DNA from 2 places in the Streptomyces spinoverrucosus genome. Region 2 is predicted to be linked to the other one. Evidence: riboswitches for the same ligand, from Rfam matches in the RefSeq annotation. Region 2 holds a riboswitch; the other holds the start of a gene.
What was found. Region 2 has a riboswitch for glycine ahead of gcvP (aminomethyl-transferring glycine dehydrogenase). Riboswitches for the same ligand answer to the same signal wherever they lie in the genome.
Positions count from the first base shown of each region.

Region 1: it holds a riboswitch for glycine, as region 2 does, so the genes downstream of both, gcvT (glycine cleavage system aminomethyltransferase GcvT) here and gcvP (aminomethyl-transferring glycine dehydrogenase) in region 2, are expected to answer to the same signal.

Region 1 covers NZ_JADPZX010000001.1:2,512,074-2,516,481, forward strand. The annotation lists gene I2W78_RS11165 (enhanced serine sensitivity protein SseB) at 1-364, opposite strand, end outside; gene I2W78_RS11170 (AAA family ATPase) at 441-1,109, opposite strand; glycine riboswitch at 1,290-1,389, shown strand; glycine riboswitch at 1,390-1,505, shown strand; gene gcvT (glycine cleavage system aminomethyltransferase GcvT) at 1,540-2,658, shown strand; gene gcvH (glycine cleavage system protein GcvH) at 2,767-3,144, shown strand; gene glyA (serine hydroxymethyltransferase) at 3,159-4,408, shown strand, end outside.
Region 2 covers NZ_JADPZX010000001.1:7,635,776-7,640,183, forward strand. The annotation lists partial or broken gene I2W78_RS34670 (DNA polymerase IV) at 1-1,110, shown strand, start outside; gene I2W78_RS34675 (PRC-barrel domain-containing protein) at 1,032-1,403, opposite strand; glycine riboswitch at 1,517-1,612, shown strand; gene gcvP (aminomethyl-transferring glycine dehydrogenase) at 1,788-4,408, shown strand, end outside.

The DNA.
Region 1 (4,408 bases), 5.1 Mb from region 2:
CGCCGCCGGGGTTCAGCGCGATGCCCGCCTGCGGGGGCAGGCCACGGGCGAACTCGACGGCGGGGGCGATGGTGTACGACATGTGGGGGCCGACGACCCGGCGGAACTGTTCCTCGGAGGTGAAGACCGGGACGTAGGCCTGGCCGTCGATCTCCATGCCGGGCAGGTCGAGGGGGCCGCTGTGCGGGCCGCCGCCGCCCGGCAGCGGCACCCACACGAAGCTGCGGCCGAGCACCTCGACGATGCGGCCGCCGGCCGACGGGACGCCGAGGGAGGCCGACAGCACCTCCTCCAGCTCGTTGCCGGGCCATCCGCCGTGCGGATGGGGGTGCGCCTGCGCCGGAAAGTCCCCCGGGAAATCCATCTGCCTACCGCCTGCTCCGAACCAGTGCTGCCGGCTGAAAAGGCTATCCCGCCGCCGGTCGGGCCGGCTCGCCGCGTCAGCCCGTGAAGCCGATTCTGCGCAGGGCGTCCGCCGCCGCGCGGTCGAGCAGGATCGCGGCGCCGCAGCCACGGGGCAGGTCGCCCCGCTCGACGCGGCGCAGCAGGCGGGAGGCGGCGCGGCGGTGGCGCAGGAACGCGTACCGCGAGACGCCGCGGCCGCGCTCGCGCTGGCCGGCCAGGGCCTGCTCGGGGGTGACGTCGAGCATCAGCAGGTGGAGCGTGCCGCCGCGGCGGCGGGCCTCGTGGGCCAGCCAGGCGCGCACCCAGGCCTGCGTACCGCAGTCGTGGACGACGACGCCCTCGCCGGTGCGCAGGGCGCGGCGCAGTCCGGCGTAGTGCGCGAGGCGGACCAAGGGGCGGTACACCGCGTACGGCAGCCGGCTCGGCGTACGGCGGTCCCAGCGGTCGCGGGTGTCCTGGGAGTCGATGCGCCTGGCGCGGACCGCGCGCCGCATGAGGGTGGACTTGCCGCTGCCGGGCAGGCCGGTGATCACGACGAGGTCGTGCGGGCCGAAGAGCAGGGCGTGCGGGCTGCGGCCCGCACGGTCGCGCAGGTCGCGGACCACGGGGAACGGCAGCGGGGCGCACGCGTCCCGGGCCGGGGCGGTCGGCTGCTTGGGCAGCGCGAGGCCCGTGGTGGTCGCGTAGGCCGTGGTCCTGTTCACCGTGATCGTCCTCCCCTGGGGCGGTTCACGAGTTCCCATCCCCGTCGAGTGTAAAGAGAAGGTAATCCCCACTGTCTCGCATTTTCGTACGCGTGCTGCCACAGACCGGTTACAGATCGCGGCCTGCCGCGATCCGGCGATGCGTGCAATGATGTGCGCGCCAACTGCATACCGGCCGTTTGAATCCGCGCGGGAGAGTTCCCAGGCACGACGTGACTGGGGCGCCGAAGGAGCAAGTCCCTCCCTTGAATCTCTCAGGCCCCGTTACCGCGCGGGCGAGGCACATCTGAAAAGCGGGCCGCTGCCGCAGTGGCTCCACCCAAGGTGCAAGCCGTGACCCCGCGCGTACGGGTGGTCATGGCGAACCTCTCAGGTTCCGATGACAGATGGGGAGGAACGACCTCGCCGTCATGCCTTGGGAGACCGACCGATGAGCAGTACCGCACTCCGTCGTACCGCGCTCGATGCCCTGCATCGCTCGCTGGGCGCGACCATGACCGACTTCGCCGGCTGGGACATGCCCCTGCGCTACGGCTCCGAGCGCGACGAGCACCTCGCGGTGCGCACGAAGGCCGGGCTGTTCGACCTGTCGCACATGGGCGAGATCACCGTCACCGGCCCCCAGGCCGCCGCCCTGCTGGACTACGCGCTGGTCGGCAACATCGGGGGCGTCAAGGTCGGCCGCGCCCGCTACACCATGATCTGCCGGGCCGACGGCGGCATCCTCGACGACCTGATCGTCTACCGGCTCGGCGAGACCGAGTACATGGTCGTGGCGAACGCCTCCAACGCCCAGGTCGTGCTGGACGCGCTGACCGAGCGGGCCGACGGGTTCGACGCCGCCGTCCGCGACGACCGGGACGCCTACGCCCTGCTCGCCGTCCAGGGACCCGAGTCCCCCGGCATCCTCAAGCAGCTCACCGACGCCGACCTCGACGGCCTGAAGTACTACGCCGGCCTGCCCGGCACCGTCGCGGGCGTGCCGGCGCTGATCGCGCGCACCGGCTACACCGGCGAGGACGGCTTCGAGCTGTTCGTGAAGCCGGAGCACGCCGTCGCGCTGTGGGAGGCGCTGACCGAGGCGGGCGCCGGCGTCGGCCTGGTCCCGTGCGGGCTGTCCTGCCGGGACACGCTGCGCCTGGAGGCGGGCATGCCGCTGTACGGGAATGAGCTGTCCACGTCCCTCACCCCCTTCGACGCCGGGCTCGGCCGGGTGGTGAAGTTCGAGAAGGAGGGCGACTTCGTGGGGCGCGAGGCGCTGCGCGAGGCGGCCTCCCGCGCTCAGGAGAACCCCCCGCGCGTCCTGGTCGGCCTGGTCGCCGAGGGCCGTCGGGTGCCGCGCGCCGGGTACGCCGTGGTCGCCGGCGGCGAGGTGATCGGCGAGGTCACCTCCGGCGCCCCCTCCCCCACGCTGGGCAAGCCGATCGCGATGGCGTACGTCGACGCCGCGCACGCGGCGCCGGGCACGCCGGGCGTCGGTGTGGACATCCGGGGCACCCACGAGCCGTACGAGGTCGTGGCGCTGCCGTTCTACAAGCGCCAGAAGTAGACACTGGGCTCGGGTCCGCGTGACCCGGCGCACATTTTGCCTGCTCACACGTAGTTCCAGCAGTCCCCCATTCACCAGCACTCCCGCGCGTACAGGAGAATTCAGGCCATGAGCAACCCCCAGCAGCTGCGCTACAGCAAGGAGCACGAGTGGCTGTCGACCGCCGAGGACGGCGTCGCGACGGTCGGCATCACCGAGTTCGCGGCGAACGCGCTCGGTGACGTCGTCTACGCCCAGCTCCCCGAGGTGGGCTCCCAGGTGACCGCGGGCGAGACCTGCGGCGAGCTGGAGTCGACCAAGTCGGTCAGCGACCTGTACTCCCCGGTCACCGGTGAGGTCACCGAGGTCAACGAGGACGTGGTGAACGACCCGTCCCTGGTGAACTCCGCTCCCTTCGAGGGCGGCTGGCTGTTCAAGGTGCGTATCGCTCAGGAGCCGGCCGACCTGCTCTCCGCCGACGAGTACGCCGCCCACACCGCCGGCTGAGGAGTCGTAGCCACATGTCCGTCCTGAACACCCCCCTGCACGAGCTCGACCCGGCCGTCGCGGCCGCCGTCGACGCCGAGCTGCACCGCCAGCAGTCCACCCTCGAAATGATCGCCTCGGAGAACTTCGCCCCGGTCGCGGTCATGGAGGCGCAGGGCTCGGTCCTGACCAACAAGTACGCCGAGGGCTACCCCGGCCGCCGCTACTACGGCGGCTGCGAGCACGTCGACGTGGTCGAGCAGATCGCGATCGACCGCGTCAAGGAGCTGTTCGGCGCCGAGCACGCCAACGTCCAGCCGCACTCGGGCGCGCAGGCCAACGCGGCCGCGATGTTCGCGCTGCTCAAGCCCGGCGACACGATCATGGGCCTGAACCTCGCGCACGGCGGGCACCTGACCCACGGCATGAAGATCAACTTCTCCGGCAAGCTCTACAACGTGGTCGCCTACCACGTCGGCGAGGACGGCCTGGTCGACATGGCCGAGGTCGAGCGCCTCGCCAAGGAGAACAAGCCGAAGCTGATCGTCGCCGGCTGGTCGGCCTACCCCCGGCAGCTGGACTTCGCCGCCTTCCGCCGGATCGCGGACGAGGTCGGCGCGTACCTGATGGTCGACATGGCCCACTTCGCCGGTCTGGTCGCGGCCGGGCTGCACCCGAACCCGGTGCCGCACGCACACGTCGTCACCACCACGACCCACAAGACGCTGGGCGGCCCGCGCGGCGGTGTGATCCTGTCCACGGCCGAACTCGCCAAGAAGATCAACTCCGCGGTCTTCCCCGGTCAGCAGGGTGGCCCGCTGGAGCATGTGGTCGCCGCGAAGGCGGTGGCCTTCAAGGTCGCGGCCTCGGAGGACTTCAAGGAGCGCCAGCGCCGTACCCTGGAAGGCGCGCGCATCCTCGCCGAGCGGCTGGTGCGGGACGACGTGAAGGCGGTGGGCGTGGACGTGCTCTCCGGCGGCACGGACGTCCACCTGGTCCTGGTCGACCTGCGCAACTCCGACCTGGACGGCCAGCAGGCCGAGGACCGGCTCCACGAGGTCGGCATCACGGTCAACCGCAACGCGATCCCGAACGACCCGCGCCCGCCGATGGTCACGTCCGGGCTGCGGATCGGCACGCCCGCGCTGGCCACCCGCGGCTTCACGGCCGAGGACTTCGCCGAGGTCGCGGACGTGATCGCCGAGGCGCTGAAGCCGTCGTACGACGCGGAGGCGCTGAAGGCACGGGTCAAGGCGCTCGCCGACAGGCACCCGCTGTACCCGGG
Region 2 (4,408 bases):
TCTGGAGGCCGGTGGGGCGGCCTGGGACCAGGAGTCGGCGCGGCTGGCGGGCGTCAAGCTGCGGGCCGACATCCGGGCCGTCACCAGGCTCACCGGGTCCGTCGGGCTCGCCGCCTCCAAGATGCTCGCGAAGATCGCCTCCGAGCAGGCCAAACCGGACGGGCTGGTGCTGATCGAGCCGGGCACCGAGCGGGCACTGCTGGGGCCGATGCCGGTGCGGACGCTGCCGGGGGTGGGGCCCGCGACGGGCGACCATCTGCGGCGGGCCGGGATCACCACGGTCGACGAGATCGCCGAGGCGGGCGAGGACGAGCTCGTACGGCTGCTGGGGAAGGCCCACGGGCACGCCCTGTATGCCATGGCGCTGGCCCGCGACGACCGGCCGGTGGTCGCCGAGCGGGAGGCGAAGTCCGTGTCGGTCGAGGACACGTATGACGTGGACATCCACGACCGGGTCCGGGTCGGGCTGGAGGTGCAGCGGCTCGCGGACCGGTGCGTGCGGCGGCTGCGCGGGGCCGGGCTGTCGGGGCGGACGATCGTACTGAAGGTGCGGCGGTACGACTTCTCGACGCTGACCCGGTCCGAGACGCTCCGTGGGCCCACGGACGATCCGGCGGTGGTGCGGGAGGCCGCGGCGCGGCTGCTGGAGTCCGTGGACACGACAGGGGGTGTGCGGCTGCTGGGGGTGGGGGTGAGCGGGCTGGCCGACTACACGCAGGAGGACCTGTTCGCGCAGGCGGCGGGGGAGCGGGCCGAGGGGGCGACGGAGGACGTGGCGGACGAGCCAGTGCCGGAGGAGGTCGAGCCCGTCGAGCGGCGGTGGGCTGCCGGGCACGATGTGCGGCACGCCGAGTACGGGCACGGGTGGGTGCAGGGCAGCGGGCTGGGCAGAGTGACCGTGCGGTTCGAGACGCCCGACTCGGAGCCCGGGCGGGTGCGGACCTTCCTGATCGACGATCCCGCGCTGGAGCCTGCGGATCCGCTGCCACTGGTGGCGCGAAGACCCGAGCTCCAGGGTTGAGCCTTCGGGGTCACGTCTCGTCCGAGCCCGCCAGCTTGCCGAAGTCGCGGTCCGGGAACCTGGGCGGGGCGGCCACGTCGAGGCCGTAGTGGTGGTAGAGCTGCAGTTCCTGTTCCGGGGAGAGGTGGCGGCCGACGCCGAAGTCGGGGGCGTCCTTGATCAGGGCCCGGTCGAAGGGGACGTGCAGGCTGCCTTCGACCAGTCGGCTCGGCTCCAATGGGACGAAGGCGTCCCTGCTGAACAGGCCGGTACGTATGGCGGCCCACTCCGGAACGCCGGTCGCGTCGTCGAGGTAGACCTCGTCGATGGTGCCTATTTTGGTGCCGTTGCGGTCGAAGGCCTTGCGGCCGATCAGGTTGCGCGGATCGATGTCGGTCTGCACGGGCCCTCCACTTGCTCGCACCACATTCGTAAGCACTACGAAAGAGCACAATGGGGAACGCGGCCACTCGAAGGTCCTGGCGTTGACCTCGCTGGTAGTCTGGCAACGGCTGCTGACCCCGTGCGGGAGAGTCCTCCGGAGATCACCGGAGGCGCCGAAGGAGCAAATCCTCCCCGGAATCTCTCAGGCCCACGTACCGCACGGACGAGGTCACTCTGGAAAGCAGAGCGGGTGTCACGGCTTCCGCTCTCACCGACGGTGCAAGCCGGGCGTCCGCAGGGCGGCCGGTGAAGCTCTCAGGTTGAGATGACAGAGGGGGAGGCCGTCGGGGCACCCGTGCCGTGGTGCCCCTCGAAGGTCGCGTCAGACCAGGAGGCCTCCGCAATGACCGCCCAGCGCATTCCGCTCTCCGAGCTCGAACAGGGCACACCCTTCGAGCAGCGCCACATCGGGCCCGACCAGGAGGCGCGGGCGAAGATGCTCGCGCAGGTCGGCTACGGCTCGCTCGACGAGCTCACCGCCGCGGCGGTACCGGATGTGATCAAGAACGCCGACGCCCTGGACCTGCCGGGCGCGCGCACCGAGGCCGAGGTGCTGCGCGAGCTGCGCTCCCTGGCCGACGGCAACCAGGTCCTGGGCTCCATGATCGGGCTCGGGTACTACGGGACGTTCACCCCGCCCGTCATCCTGCGCAACGTCATGGAGAACCCGGCCTGGTACACGGCGTACACCCCGTACCAGCCGGAGATCTCGCAGGGCCGGCTGGAGGCGCTGCTGAACTTCCAGACCGTGGTCGCCGACCTCACCGGGTTGCCGACCTCCGGTGCCTCCCTGCTGGACGAGGGCACGGCCGCGGCCGAGGCGATGGCGCTGTCCCGGCGCATGGGCAAGAACAAGAAGGGCCTGTTCCTGGTCGACGCGGACGTGCTGCCGCAGACCATCGCCGTGATCCAGACCCGCGCCGAGCCGACCGGCGTCGAGGTCGTCGTCGCCGACCTCGGCGAGGGCATCCCGGCCGAGGTCGCCGGGCGTGAGATCAACGGCGTGCTGATCCAGTACCCGGGCGCCTCCGGGGCCGTACGCGACATCAAGGCGGTCATCGACCAGGCGCACGAACTGGGCGCGCTCGTCACCGTCGCCGCCGATCTGCTGGCGCTGGCGCTGCTGAAGTCGCCGGGTGAGCTGGGCGCGGACATCGCGGTCGGTACGACGCAGCGGTTCGGTGTGCCGATGGGCTTCGGTGGGCCGCACGCCGGTTACATGGCGGTGCAGGAGAAGTTCGCGCGCAGCCTGCCCGGGCGGCTCGTGGGCGTGTCCGTCGACGCCGACGGCAACAAGGCGTACCGGCTGGCGTTGCAGACGCGTGAGCAGCACATCCGGCGGGAGAGGGCGACCAGCAACATCTGCACCGCGCAGGTGCTGCTCGCCGTGATGGCCGGGATGTACGCCGTGTACCACGGGCCCGAGGGGCTGAAGGCCATCGCGCGGCGCACGCACCGGTACGCCACGATCCTCGCCGCGGGTCTGCGCAACGGCGGCGTCGAGATCGTCCACGACGCCTACTTCGACACCGTCACCGCGCGGGTGCCGGGGCGGGCGGCCGAGGTCGTCGCCGCCGCGCGCCAGAACGGTGTCAACCTGCGGCTCGTCGACGCCGACCACGTCTCCATGGCCTGCGACGAGACCACCAACCGGGCCCAACTGGCCGCCGTATGGACGGCGTTCGGTGTCGAGGGGGACATCGAGGCGCTGGACGATGTCACGGCGGAGTCGCTGCCCGGCGGACTGCTGCGCACCGACGACTACCTGACCCACCCGGTCTTCCATCAGCACCGCTCCGAGACCGCGATGCTGCGCTACCTGCGTCGGCTCGCCGACCGCGACTACGCGCTCGACCGGGGCATGATCCCGCTGGGCTCCTGCACCATGAAGCTCAACGCGACCACGGAGATGGAGCCGGTCACCTGGCCGGAGTTCGGGCAACTGCACCCCTTCGCGCCCGCCGAGCAGGCCCAGGGGTACCTGACGCTCATTCGGGAGCTGGAGGAACGTCTCGCGGAGGTCACCGGCTACGACAAGGTGTCGCTGCAGCCCAACGCCGGGTCGCAGGGTGAGCTGGCCGGGCTGCTCGCCGTGCGCGGGTACCACCGGGCGAACGGCGACGAGCAGCGGACCGTGTGCCTGATCCCGTCGTCCGCGCACGGCACGAACGCCGCGAGCGCCGTCATGGCCGGCATGAGGGTCGTCGTGGTGAAGACCGCCGAGGACGGGGAGATCGACGTCCGGGACCTGCGGGCGAAGATCGAGCAGTACCGTGACGAGCTGGCGGTGCTGATGATCACGTACCCCTCCACGCATGGTGTGTTCGAGGAGCATGTCGCCGACATCTGCGCGCAGGTGCACGACGCCGGTGGGCAGGTGTACGTCGACGGGGCCAACCTCAACGCCCTGGTCGGGCTCGCGAAGCCGGGGCACTTCGGTGGCGATGTGTCCCACCTCAACCTGCACAAGACGTTCTGTATCCCGCACGGCGGCGGTGGCCCGGGCGTCGGTCCGGTGGCCGTACGGTCGCACCTGGCGCCGTATCTGCCGAACCACCCCCTGCAGCCCGCGGCCGGGCCGGAGACCGGGGTCGGGCCTATCTCGGCCGCGCCGTGGGGTTCGGCGGGGATTCTGCCGATCTCGTGGGCCTATGTGCGGCTCATGGGCGGCGAGGGGCTGAAGCGGGCCACGCAGGTGGCCGTGCTGAGCGCCAACTACATCGCCAAGCGGCTGGAGCCGCACTACCCCGTGCTGTACACCGGTCCGGGCGGGCTGGTCGCGCACGAGTGCATCATCGATCTGCGGCCGCTGACCAAGGCGACGGGGGTGAGCGTCGACGACGTGGCCAAGCGGCTGATCGACTACGGCTTCCATGCGCCGACGATGTCGTTCCCGGTGGCCGGGACGCTGATGATCGAGCCGACCGAGTCCGAGGACCTGACCGAACTCGACCGGTTCTGCGA